4 regions of the Pseudomonas allii genome follow, and region 1 is predicted to be linked to each of the others. Evidence: predicted binding sites of a transcription regulator. Region 1 holds the regulator's gene; each other region holds the start of a gene.
The links. Region 1 encodes sigma-54, which starts transcription at its own class of promoters, with help from an activator protein. Its sites were predicted from a motif close to ANTGGCATNNANNTTGCTNT; they were not measured.
Positions count from the first base shown of each region.

Region 2: a site for sigma-54 is predicted at 1,851-1,870, ahead of ACZ445_RS22940 (circularly permuted type 2 ATP-grasp protein). Genes of this name have one in related genera too.
Region 3: a site for sigma-54 is predicted at 1,891-1,910, ahead of nirB (nitrite reductase large subunit NirB). Genes of this name have one in related genera too.
Region 4: a site for sigma-54 is predicted at 1,644-1,663, ahead of ACZ445_RS14735 (circularly permuted type 2 ATP-grasp protein). Genes of this name have one in related genera too.

Region 1 is NZ_AP039450.1:998,520-1,001,781, forward strand. Features, by position in the region: gene rapZ (RNase adapter RapZ) at 1-131, opposite strand, end outside; gene ptsN (PTS IIA-like nitrogen regulatory protein PtsN) at 134-598, opposite strand; gene hpf (ribosome hibernation-promoting factor, HPF/YfiA family) at 609-914, opposite strand; gene ACZ445_RS04445 (RNA polymerase factor sigma-54) at 990-2,483, opposite strand; gene lptB (LPS export ABC transporter ATP-binding protein) at 2,668-3,262, opposite strand, start outside.
Region 2 is NZ_AP039450.1:5,037,635-5,040,896, reverse strand. Features, by position in the region: gene ACZ445_RS22955 (START domain-containing protein) at 2-607, shown strand; gene ACZ445_RS22950 (hypothetical protein) at 711-947, shown strand; gene ACZ445_RS22945 (ribonuclease E inhibitor RraB) at 1,160-1,501, shown strand; gene ACZ445_RS22940 (circularly permuted type 2 ATP-grasp protein) at 1,903-3,262, shown strand, end outside.
Region 3 is NZ_AP039450.1:3,562,220-3,565,481, reverse strand. Features, by position in the region: gene ACZ445_RS15970 (molybdopterin-dependent oxidoreductase) at 1-1,314, opposite strand, end outside; gene nirB (nitrite reductase large subunit NirB) at 1,944-3,262, shown strand, end outside.
Region 4 is NZ_AP039450.1:3,303,218-3,306,479, forward strand. Features, by position in the region: gene ACZ445_RS14730 (alpha-E domain-containing protein) at 1-59, opposite strand, end outside; gene ACZ445_RS14735 (circularly permuted type 2 ATP-grasp protein) at 62-1,471, opposite strand; gene ACZ445_RS14740 (hypothetical protein) at 1,945-2,490, shown strand; gene ACZ445_RS14745 (hypothetical protein) at 2,505-2,630, shown strand; gene ACZ445_RS14750 (LysR family transcriptional regulator) at 2,634-3,262, opposite strand, start outside.

The DNA.
Region 1 (3,262 bases):
GCGCGTTCCGCCAACTCCGGCAGCAGGCCGGCGGGCAGGTTGTCGATGCAATAGAAACCGTTGTCCTCAAGAACGTTGAGGGCGGTGCTTTTACCCGAGCCGGAGCGGCCGCTGACGATGATCAAGCGCATGGTTACTGCCCGTTCTGTTCATCCAGGACAACCTGGTACAGCGCCTGATTGCTGCTGGCGCTGCGCAGTTTGTCGCGTACTTCCTTGCGGTCGAGCATGCTGGCGATCTGCCGGAGCAGTTCCAGGTGCGCATCGGTGGCGGCTTGCGGGACCAGCAGAACGAACAGCAGATCAACCGGGGCGCCGTCGATGGCGTCGAAATCGATGGGGGCTTCCAAGTGCAGCAGGGCGCTGACAGGTGTTTCGCAGCCTTTGAGGCGGCAGTGAGGAATGGCGATGCCGTTGCCAAAACCGGTGGAACCGAGTTTTTCACGGGCAATCAGCGCATCGAAGACATCCTGCATCTCCAGATCCGGCACTTCGCGCGCGATCAGGTTGGCAATTTGTTCGAGGGCTTTCTTCTTGCTGCCACCCGGCACGTTCACGAGGGAACGGCCGGGGGTCAGGATGGTTTCAAGTCGGATCATGGGGGGAGAGTTAACGACCTGTACCTTGCATCAGGTGCAGATTCTTTTCCTTATGCTTTATGAGTTGGCGGTCCAGCTTGTCGTAGAGCGAGTCGATCGCCGCGTACATGTCTTCATGTTCCGCATTGGCGACGAGCTTGGCATTCGGTACGTGCAGGGTGGCCTCGATTTTCTGCTTGAGCTTATCGACCTCCATGATGACCTGCACGTTGGTGATCTTGTCAAAATGCCCCGCAAGCTTGTTCAACTTGCTTTCGGTGTACTCACGCAGGGGCTTGGTCACTTCCAGTTGGTGTCCACTGATGTTGACTTGCATACAGCTTCTCCTTCGTTGCCAGTGCATAAAGCGGCAGGCAAAGGCGCCTGCCACTGGAACGCTGTGGCCCGCCCGTCACATCAAACGCTTACGCTCGCTGGAAGGCGCGATCCCAAGGGACTCGCGGTACTTGGCGACGGTTCGACGGGCGACCTGAATGCCTTGTGCCTCCAGTAAACCAGCGATCTTACTGTCACTCAATGGCTTTTTCTGATTTTCCGCCGCAACCAGTTTTTTGATGATCGCGCGGATCGCCGTGGACGAGCATTCGCCGCCTTCGGAGGTGCTTACGTGGCTGGAGAAAAAGTATTTCAGTTCATAAATACCCCGTGGGGTATGCATGAATTTCTGCGTGGTCACGCGTGAAATAGTCGATTCATGCATGCCCACCGCTTCGGCGATGTCATGCAGTACCAGCGGTTTCATCGCCTCGTCGCCGTATTCCAGGAAGCCGCGCTGGTGCTCGACGATCTGGGTGGCGACTTTCATCAGGGTTTCGTTGCGGCTTTGCAGGCTCTTGATGAACCAGCGGGCTTCCTGCAACTGGTTGCGCATGAAGGTGTTATCGGCGCTGGTGTCGGCGCGGCGGACGAAACCGGCGTATTGTGGGTTGACCCGCAGGCGTGGCACCGACTCCTGGTTCAACTCCACCAGCCAACGCTCGTTATCCTTGCGCACGATCACGTCGGGGACGACGTATTCGGCTTCGCTGGACTCGATTTGCGAGCCGGGGCGCGGGTTAAGGCTCTGTACCAACTCGATGACCTGGCGCAGGTCGTCTTCCTTGAGCTTCATGCGGCGCATCAACTGGCTGTAGTCGCGGCTGCCCAGCAGGTCGATGTAGTCGGTGACCAGGCGCTGGGCCTCGGAGAGCCATGGGGTCTTGGCCGGCAACTGGCGCAGTTGCAGCAGCAGGCATTCGCTGAGGGTGCGCGCGCCGATACCGGCAGGCTCGAACTGCTGGATGCGGTGCAGGACGGCTTCGATCTCGTCCAGTTCGATATCCAGTTCGGGGTCGAAGGCTTCAAGAATTTCTTCAAGCGTCTCGTCTAGATAACCCTGATTGTTGATGCAGTCGATCAGGGTTACGGCGATCAGGCGATCGGTATCCGACATCGGTGCCAGGTTCAGTTGCCACAGCAGATGGCTCTGCAGGCTCTCGCCGGCGGAGGTGCGGGTGGTGAAATCCCACTCGTCATCGTCATTGCTGGGCAGGCTGCTGGCGCTGGTCTGGTAGACATCTTCCCAGGCGGTGTCGACCGGAAGCTCGTTGGGAATGCGTTCGTTCCATTCGCCTTCCTCAAGGTTATCCACCGTGGGGGCGGTTTCCTGGTAGGAGGGTTCCTGCACGTCGGAATTGGGTTTTTGCTCGATGTTATCGGCCAGCGGGTCTGCATTATCGAAGTCGTCGCCTTCTTCCTGGCGTTCGAGCATCGGATTGGACTCCAGGGCCTCCTGGATTTCCTGTTGCAGGTCCAGGGTCGACAATTGGAGCAGGCGGATGGCCTGTTGCAGCTGCGGTGTCATCGTCAGCTGCTGGCCCATTCTCAGGACTAGCGATGGTTTCATGGCAGGGGCTTAACACCTTATTCGCCGGCGCAATGCGCCATCCACGACAGGGCGCGTGAGCGCCAAACATAAGCAAATTATATGCCTGATGTCGGGTGCTTTGCCTAGAGCGCGGTAACAATAAAAATCCGGAGGTTTTCATTGACTCCCGCGCACCTTGGCGAACGCCGTGACACCACGGTGTTTACAGGCGGAACTCGTGACCCAGGTACACTTCCTTGACCAGTTCATTGGCCAGGATGGTAGCGGAATCACCTTCGGCAATCAGTTGGCCGTCATTGACGATATAGGCGGTTTCGCAGATATCGAGCGTCTCACGGACGTTGTGGTCGGTGATCAGCACGCCAATGCCCTTGGCCTTGAGGTGATGGATGATCTGCTTGATGTCGCCGACCGAGATCGGGTCGACGCCGGCAAACGGTTCGTCCAGCAGGATGAACTTGGGGGCAGTGGCCAGGGCGCGGGCGATTTCCACACGGCGACGCTCACCACCGGACAGACTCATGCCGAGGTTGTCGCGGATATGGTTGATATGGAACTCCTGCAACAGGCTTTCCAGCTCCTTGCGACGGCCGTCACGGTCGAGTTCCTTGCGGGTCTCGAGGATCGCCATGATGTTGTCCGACACCGACAGTTTGCGGAAGATCGACGCTTCCTGCGGGAGATAGCCGATACCGGCCCGTGCGCGGCCGTGCATTGGCTGGTGGCTCACGTCCAGGTCATCGATCAGGACACGGCCCTGATCCGCCTGGACCAGGCCGACGATCATGTAGAAGCAA
Region 2 (3,262 bases), 2.5 Mb from region 1:
AATGGGTTCGCTGAAACGAATGGCTGTGTTGTGCGGTTTTACGGTGTTGTTTGCTGCCACTGCCCAGGCTGAGGATTGGCAAGTCGCCAAGGACGAAGACGGTATCAAGGTGTCCCTGAGCGAAATTGCCGGCTCCAAGTACAAGGCGTATCGCGGGGTGACCACGATCAAGGCGCCGGTGGCGAAGATCGTCGCGCTGCAGGAAGACGTAGTCGGTGCGTGCGCCTGGATTCACGAATGCAAGGCCCAGAAGCTGGTCGACAAGAAGGGCGACGAGAGCTGGACCTACACCCAATTCAAAGCGCCGTTCCCCGTGACGGATCGCGATTCCTACCTGCATATCACCACGACCAAGGCCGCTGACGGCACCTTGACTCGTAAACTCGAAGGTGTCCCCACCTACAAGCCTGAAGAAAAAGGCTACGTGCGCGTCGCCCAGGTCGACGGCTTCTGGAAACTGGTGCCCAAAGGCGACAACCAGACCGAAGTCACCTACCAGGTGCATACCGAGCCAGGCGGCAGCGTGCCCTCATGGCTGGCCAACAAGTTCGTGGTGGACGCTCCGTTCAACACCTTGAAAGCCTTGAAGCAACACGCGGAAAAATAACTGCAGCTGATCCGGTGCCTCCGGCCTTGAGTGGAACGTTTGTCCAGCGCTCAAGGTCCAGATATGTGTAAGCCCACACATGGGTTTTATCGAGGAGGCACCGATGCAAACGTGGCAAATTACCTTCGTTGATGATCACGGCGTGCAGTCCGTGGAGCAGTTCACCTGCGAACACAAGCCCAGCCTCGAAGACGCTGCGCACATGATTCGCAACAAGCTGGTGCCCGTCGCCGCCGAACTGGACCTCAATGACCTGGAGGGCCGCAAGCCCGAGCCGACGGTCAAGATCCTCAAAGACCAGAACAGCATCCAGATCCTCGACATCTCTCCCGCCGCCTGAACATTCCCTGTAGTCCATCCAAGCGCCTCTGGTGGAGGTGATAGCTTCGCGCTACTCTGCAAACGAGATCAGCGAATGAATCGCTAGTTCTGGTCTTGTCAGCTACATGCTTGTTTTCCAGCGGTGATGTTGTTGCCGTAGTCCCCACGCCATTGCGGCGTGGGCTTCGGGAAGCACGGAAAGTCTATCCATCAATTTGAGGAGCACTTTTCATGAGCACAGCCTATCAAGAAGACATCAGCACCAACGTTCTGCGCCGCATGAAAGAAGGCGGTTTCGACTTCTCGCGTTTTCACCCCATCGAGTTCTACGCCATTTTTCCGGATGAGGAACGGGCGCGCAGGGCTGCGGGTGAGTTTCGCGGGGAATCCCTGAATGCCCAGGTGAGTGCGCGCGACGATGGCGCCTGGTACCTGGAACTGAGCAAAGTCATGTTTGCGACCTACGACGGCATAGGAGACTTCGAGCAAGACTTCGGGGCGGTGGTCGAGCCGCTGGGCGGGATCATCGAAGGATGGGGCGTGAAGCAGGAGGTGCGTGGGTTACCCATGTAGCGGCAGTTTATGAGCAACACAGCGTATCGGCTGACCTTTGGGTCGGCCGATTTTGTTTGTGCGGTGGGAAAATAACTCGGAACTTGCGCGCTATTTTTACGCACCAAAAAAAAGGCCACCCATGAGGGTGGCCTAAAGGGAAGAGCGGAGCGCTGAAGGCAGTTCAGCAGATGGGGCCGATTATCAGCAGCCTGCGCCGGGCAGTGAAATCAACTCTGACTATGCTGTTGATAGTCAAAGCCCGCATTGTGATGAAGCGTCGGGCGATGCACCGGGCATTCTGCGCACCAGGACGGTGCGAGTAGATTGCGTGGTTAATTCAACTCACTGATTTTCAAGTGTTTATGCCGCTGGCACGGGCCTTGCGATGGTTCTTGCGCCCGGGTGACAAGGAGTTCGGCATGATCCGCACTTATTACGATGAAATGTACGATGGGGCAGGCCAGGTCCGACCGCATTACCGCGAGTTCGCCCGCTGGCTGGCCGAAACCCCGCCTGAACTGCTGGCTCAACGCCGGCGCGAAGCCGATTTGCTGTTTCACCGCGCCGGGATCACTTTTACCCTGTACGGGGACGAGCAGGGCACCGAACGCTTGATTCCCTTCGACACCATCCCCCGCAGCATTCCCGCCAGCGAATGGCGGATTGTCGAGCGCGGCTGCATCCAGCGGGTCAAGGCGCTGAACATGTTTCTCGCCGACCTGTATCACGAGCAGCGCATCATCAAGGCCGGGATCATTCCTGCAGAACAGGTGCTGGCCAACGAGCAATACCAGTTGGCGATGCAGGGCCTGGACCTGCACCGTGACCTGTATTCCCACATCTCCGGCGTCGACCTCGTACGCGATGGCGACGGCACGTACTACGTGCTCGAAGACAACCTGCGTACGCCCAGCGGCGTCAGCTATATGCTCGAAGACCGCAAGATGATGATGCGGCTATTCCCGGAACTGTTCGCTGCCCAGCGCATCGCGCCCATCGATCACTATCCCAACCTGCTGCTCGACACCCTGAAAAGCTCAAGCCCCTTGGATAACCCCAGTGTGGTCGTGCTGACCCCAGGTCGCTTCAACAGCGCGTTCTTCGAACATGCGTTCCTTGCCCGCGAGATGGGCGTGGAACTGGTGGAAGGCGCCGATCTGTTCGTGCGCGACGACCGCGTCTTTATGCGCACCACCGATGGCCCCAAAGCCGTGGACGTGATCTACCGGCGGCTGGATGACGCCTTCCTCGACCCCCTGGCTTTCAACCCGGACTCCATGCTCGGCGTGCCCGGCCTGCTCGCGGCTTATCGCTGCGGCAATGTGGTGCTGGCCAATGCCATCGGCACCGGGGTGGCGGATGACAAGTCGGTGTATCCCTTCGTCACCGAGATGATCCGTTTTTACCTGGATGAAGAACCGATCCTGAAGAATGTTCCGACCTTCCAGTGTCGTAAACCGGACGAGCTATCCCACGTACTCGCCAACCTGCCCGACCTGGTGGTGAAGGAAACCCAGGGTTCCGGCGGTTACGGCATGTTGGTAGGCCCGGCGTCCACGACGGCGGAAATCGACGCCTTCCGAGCGCGGATCAAGGCCAAGCCCCACGCCTATATCGCCCAGCCGACCCTGTGTTTGTCCACCTGCCCGACCTTTGTCGAAAACGGCATTGCGCCGCGCCATATCGACCTGCGCCCGTTTGTGTTGTCCGGCAAGGAGACCCGTGTAGTCCCTGGCGGCCTGACCCGCGTGGCCTTGCGCGAAGGCTCGCTGGTGGTCA
Region 3 (3,262 bases), 2.6 Mb from region 1:
GCGGTTGGTCTCGGTGTCGAGGAAGGCGTCCTGGCTGATCACCAGTTCGGCGGCTTGCAGGCCATTGATCACGGTTTGCCGATTGGGCACGCTGGCCACCGGGTTGGTGCAGATGATCCAGCAGGCCTTGATCTGCCCGGCGGCCATCTGCTCGAACATCGCCACTGTGCCGCTGCCGGCCTGGCGCGGCAGGCTGTCGTGGGGGATTTGCCACAGGTTTTCGATAAAGGCGCGGTCGGCCTCCACCAGCACCGAGCGCTGCCCCGGCAGGCCCGGCCCCATGTAGCCCATTTCGCGCCCGCCCATGGCATTGGGTTGGCCAGTGAGGGAAAACGGCCCGCTGCCCGTGCGGCAAATGGCGCCGGTGGCCAGGTGCAGGTTGCACAGCGCGTTGGTGTTCCAGGTGCCGTGGGTGCTCTGGTTGAGGCCCATGGTCCAGCAGCTCATCCACTCGGCGGCCTGGCCCATCCAGTCGGCAGCTTGGCGGATGTCGGCTTCGGCGAGGCCGGTGATGGTGGCGACGTGCTCGGGGCAATAGTCCTCCAGGAATTGCGGCATCGCCTCCCAGCCTTCGGTGAAGTTCGCGATGAAGGCAGGGTCGGTATGGCCGTTTTTCACCAGCAGGTGCAACAGGCCATTGAGCAGGGCCAGGTCGGTGCCCGGTTTTATGGGTAGGTACAGGTCGGCCTTGTCCGCTGTGGCGCTGCGCCGGGGGTCGACCACGATCAGCTTCGCCCCGGCCTTGACCCGGTCCATCATGCGCAGGAACAGGATGGGGTGACAGTCGGCCATGTTCGCGCCGATCACGAAGAACAGGTCGGCGCGGTCGAAGTCTTCATAGGAGCCGGGCGGGCCGTCGGAACCGAGGGACAGTTTGTAGCCACTGCCGGCGCTGGCCATGCACAGGCGCGAGTTGGACTCGATGTTGGCGGTGCGCACAAAGCCCTTGGCCAATTTGTTGATGAGGTACTGGGACTCCAGCGACATCTGCCCTGATACATAGAAGGCCAGCGCGTCCGGGCCGTGTGTGTCGAGGGTCTGGCGCAGGCGCCGGGCGGTTTCGCTGATGGCCTTGTCCATGCCGAGGCGTACGGGGTCGTGGTCGCGGGCCTGGCGCACATAGGCGTTCTCCATACGGCCCGACTCGGCGATGGCCTGGCCGCTGGTGGTGCCCTTGGTGCACAGGCGTCCGAAGTTGGTGGGGTGAGCCTTGTCGCCGATCACCTTGACCACTTTATTGTGCTCGACCTGCAGGATGATGCCGCAGCCCACGCCACAATAGGGACACACACTGCGTATGTTTTGCTTGGCCATCTGAAACCCGTATAAACAAAAAAGGCGCCTTGTAACCCTCCGTTCAGAACGGGGGTTACACGGCGCCTTTGTCGTGAGAGGGCAGTCTGCGTTGACTGCCTGGTTGGAGTGTTCCTAGCAAGTCACGCGCCAGGTTTTTCCTGATGCAATTTGCTGGGTGAATGGGGTGGTTGTGGTGGCCGGGCTTTTTGTGGTGAGTGAGGCTGTTGTGGTGAGCAGGGCTTGCCGTGGTGGGTGGGGCTTGTTGTGGCGAGCGGGCTTGCCACAACAAGCCCTGCCAATCAAAAAAACTTGCTCATCACAACAAGTCCGCTCACCACAGGAGGAGGGTTTGTGCACTTTTATGACGCGAGGCGCACCAGTTGGAGGCGATTATGCTCGCGTTCATAGCCGTTGTTGAGCGTGTGATGCCATAAGTGCGGGCCGGGTCTTCGCTTGGCACAGACCCTGCAAGCTCCCCTGCAACCCACCTCGGTCAACGACGATCGACAACCAGGGCAATAGCGGTGAATCCGGCGCAGTCGCCTGATCCAAACCCGCACAAGAACAGGCAAAGACGCCTGGAACCGCAAGGTTTCAGGCGTTTTTTTTGCTTTTAAAACCGTGATGAACGTTGTCAGGTGCTTACTATGAACCCTCTCAAAACCTTGATCGTCGTCGGCAATGGCATGGTCGGCCACCACTGTGTGGCGCAACTGATCGAACGCGGTGCGCTGGACCACTACCGTTTGCATGTGTTCAGCGAAGAGCCGATGCGCGCCTATGACCGGGTGCATCTGTCCGAGTATTTCACCGGGCGCGATGCCGAGTCGCTGGCGCTGTCCGACGCTGCGCTGTACCAGACGCCGGGGGTGACCCTGCACCTGGGCGTGCCGGTGCTGGAGATCGACCGCGCCCGCGGTGAGGTGATCACCGCCGATGGCTGTGTCGCCTATGACAAGCTGGTGCTGGCCACCGGTTCCTACCCGTTCGTGCCACCGATCGAAGGCGCCGAGGGCGACTCACGCTTGGTGTATCGCACCCTGGAAGACCTGGATGCGATCCGCAAGGCCGCCGCCAATGCCCGACGCGGCGTGGTGGTGGGCGGTGGCCTGCTGGGCCTGGAAGCCGCCAACGCGCTGAAAAGCCTGGGCCTTGAGGCCCACGTGGTGGAATTCGCGCCGCGCTTGATGCCGGTGCAACTGGATGACTTCGGCGGCCTGGCGCTCAAGGCGCAGATCGAGCGGCTGGGCGTGGGCGTGCATCTGTCCCGTGCGACCCAGTCGATCAGCGCCGGCGAGCAGTACCGCTACCGCATGAACTTTGCCAATGACGAATTCCTCGAAACCGACCTGGTCGTGTTCTCCGCCGGCATCCGCGCCCAGGACGCACTGGCCCGTCAGGCCGGCCTGGACATCGGCCCGCGTGGCGGCGTGGTGATCAACGACGAATGCCTGAGCTGCGACCCGAACATCTACGCGATTGGCGAGTGCGCTTCCTGGAACGGCAGCCTGTTCGGCCTGGTCGCGCCGGGCTACCAGATGGCCCGGGGCGTCGCCGCGCTGCTCTGTGGGCAAACCGCCGAGCCGTTTGTGGGCGCCGACATGTCGACCAAGCTCAAGTTGCTTGGCGTGGACGTAGGTTCCATCGGCGATGCCCATGCCCACACGCCTGGCGCGCGCAGCTATCAATTCATCGACGAGGCCAGCGCGAGCTACCGCCGCCTGGTGGTGGATGCTTCGGGCAAGCAGGTGATCGGTGCGGTGCTGGTGGGCGACAACAGCTACTACGACACCCTGCTGCAATACATGCAAAACGGCATCGCACTGCCGTCCGAACCGGCCAGCCTGATCCTGCCATCCTCCAGCGGCGCACCCACCCTCGGCCCCGGTGCGCTGCCGGAGTCGGCTACTGTGTGCTCTTGCCATAACGTGACTAAAGGCTCGATCTGCTCTGCCATCGACGGCGG
Region 4 (3,262 bases), 2.3 Mb from region 1:
TCGGCACGCTCCAGGTAACGGGACATCCAGTACAGATCTGCGGCGGTTCTACTCAACATACTCAGCCCTCCACCACCCAGGTGTCCTTGGTTCCGCCGCCCTGCGACGAGTTGACGATCAACGAGCCTTCCTTCAATGCCACGCGGGTAAGCCCACCGGGCACCAGGCGCGTTTCCTTGCCCGACAGCACAAAGGGCCGCAGGTCGATATGCCGTGGGGCAATACCGTTTTCAACGAAGGTGGGGCAGGTGGACAGGCTCAAGGTCGGTTGGGCGATGTAGGCGTGGGGACGGGCCTTGATGCGTTGGCGGAAGTCCTCGATCTCGGCGGCGCTGGAGGCCGGGCCGACGAGCATGCCGTAGCCGCCGGACCCCTGGGTTTCCTTGACCACCAGTTCCGGCAGGTGGGCCAGGACGTGGGAGAGTTCATCGGGCTTGCGGCACTGGAAGGTCGGTACGTTTTGTAGCACCGGTTCTTCGTCCAGGTAGAAACGGATCATTTCCGGCACATAGGGGTAGATCGACTTGTCGTCCGCCACGCCGGTGCCGATGGCATTGGCCAGCACGACGTTGCCGGCGCAATAGGCGGCAACCAGGCCAGGCACACCGAGCATGGACTCGGGGTTGAAGGCCTTGGGGTCGAGGAAGGCGTCGTCGATACGCCGGTAAATCACGTCCACCGGCTTGGGGCCGTCGGTGGTGCGCATGAACACCTTGAGGTCGTGCACGAACAGGTCTGCGCCTTCCACCAGCTCGACGCCCATTTCACGGGCGAGGAAGGCGTGTTCAAAGAACGCGCTGTTGAAGCGGCCTGGGGTCAGCACCACCACATTGGGGTTGTCCAGGCGGCTGGAACTCTTGAGGGTCTTGAGCAGCAGGTTGGGGTAGTGGTCCACCGGCGCGATGCGCTGTTTGGCGAAGACCTCGGGGAACAGGCGCATCATCATCTTGCGGTCTTCGAGCATGTAGCTGACGCCGCTGGGGGTGCGCAGGTTGTCTTCGAGCACGTAGTAGGTGCCGTCGCCGTCACGCACCAGGTCGACACCCGAGATATGCGAGTAGATGTCGCGGTGCAGGTCCAGGCCGACCATGGCCTTCTGATAGCCCTCGTTACCCAGCACCTGGTCCGCGGGAATGATCCCGGCCTTGATGATGCGCTGGTCGTGGTAGATGTCGGCGAGGAACATGTTCAGCGCATTGACGCGCTGGATACAGCCGCGCTCGATCACGCTCCATTCACTGGCAGGGATGCTGCGCGGGATGATGTCGAAGGGGATCAGGCGCTCGGTGTCTTGTTCGTCGCCGTAGAGGGTGAAGGTGATCCCGGCGCGATGAAACAGCAAATCGGCTTCGCGGCGACGCTGGGCCAGCAGTTCCGGCGGCGTATTCGCCAGCCAGCGGGAGAAGTCCTGATAGTGCGCACGGCAGGCGCCGTTTGCGTCATTCATTTCATCGAAGAAAGATCGAGCCATTCCAGTACCTTGTCAGTGCCGAGGGACGCTTGGGTGGCACTGCCGTTTCAAAAAACGCATTTTTATGAGCCCGTGGCTGAGGGTGCCATTGGGCCTGGTCCTTACTTTCTTGTGGGGTCGGCTCTGGGTCGGGGGGTAACGAATGCTCCTGTTTACGGGCAGATGAATGGATAAAGCAATGCGTGTGCCGAAACGGCGAATCTTGTGGCGAGGCGCTTGTTGTGGTGAGCGGGCTTGCCCCGCGTTGGAGTGCGCAGCGCTCCCGCTCTTTCTGGGGCCGCTGCGCAGCCCAACGCGGGGCAAGCCCGCTCGCCACAGAAGCCTGTTCACCACAGAAGGCCATCACCACAACAAGCCCGCTCACCACAAGGGGGCAGTGCCTGGTTGGCGCCCCAACTTGGTGCATGAACAAACTTGAACTTCACTCATCGCCGCTTCTTCTAACAGGACTCGAACCCGCAGGGAGCACCGTCGTGCCCAGAATCATCTCTCCCCATACACCGGAAGCGGCCCTGACCGACCACAGCGAACACAACGCCAAGATCTTCGGTTCGCCCAAGGACCGGTTGGACTTCTACCGGCGCGAAATCCAGTACGAAACCACCATCCTGGCCAACCGCACCGACGCCTACCTCACCGCGCAATCCTTCCTGGTGATCGCCTTCGTCTCCGGCATGGGCAATCTCAACCCGGAGTGGGGCAAGTTGTTCACCCTGGTGGTGCCGGTGTTCCTGGTGATGCTGGGCGTACTCAGCTCATTGAACGCCTGGCCGGGCATCCGCGCGGCCTACGAGATCATCGATCATTGGCACTACAAACAGAGCGAACTGCTGCGCAGCGAGCCGGTGATGGGCCTGGCCTACGATGAGTCGCCGTTGTTCTCCGAGATGGAGTCGTCCCACAAGGGCTATCGCAAGTCGCTGCTATTCTCAATGCGTGCGCCCTGGCTGTTCATGGTGTTCTGGCTGTTGCTGGGGGCCTATGCGTTCTACATCCAGGTGGATAACCCTGGCTCATAACCGAGGAGAGCGTCATGACAAACGACTGCGAGGAAGAAGAACCGAATGACCCGGGCAACGAAGACCCGGGTTCCTTGATGGACGATGCAACCGTGCCGTTGATTGACCAGGAGGATGACGCTACCGAGCCGCCGGATTGAAGCCTATTCGATCAACTGTTTGCCGATGGTTTTCATCCGGATCATGTCCATCAACTGCCGCAGCCCCGGCTGCGACTGCCGTCGGCTCGGGTAGTACATGCACAACGGCTCGCCCATGCAGGCCCAGTCGGGCATGACCTCCACCAGACGGCCGTCCTTGAGCTCCTGTTCCACGCGGTTGGACAGGCAGTAGGCGATGCCCACCCCTTGCAGCGCCGCATTCACAATAGTCTCGGTATCAGCCGCGCTGAAGTGGCCCGGCACGTCGATGCGTTGCTGGCGGGTGCCGTTGCCCAGTTCCCACTTGTAGGGGGTCTTGTCGCCCAGGTACATGCGGATGCAGGCGTGTTGCAGCAGGTCTTTGGGCACCTGCGGCGTGCCCCGGCGGGCCAGGTAGGCGGGCGACGCGACCACGATCCAGCGCAGCTCACCGGTCAAGGGCACCGCCACCATGTCCTGGGGCACGGTGGCGCCGTAGCGGATACCGGCGTCGTAGCCCTCGGCGATGATGTCGATCATCTGGTCCTGCACGATCAGGTCCACGCGCAGTTGCGGGTAGGCGGTGCAGAAGTCCCCGAGGATCGGCGCCAGCAGCAATACCGCCGCGTCCCGTGGCACGTTCAAGCGTAGCC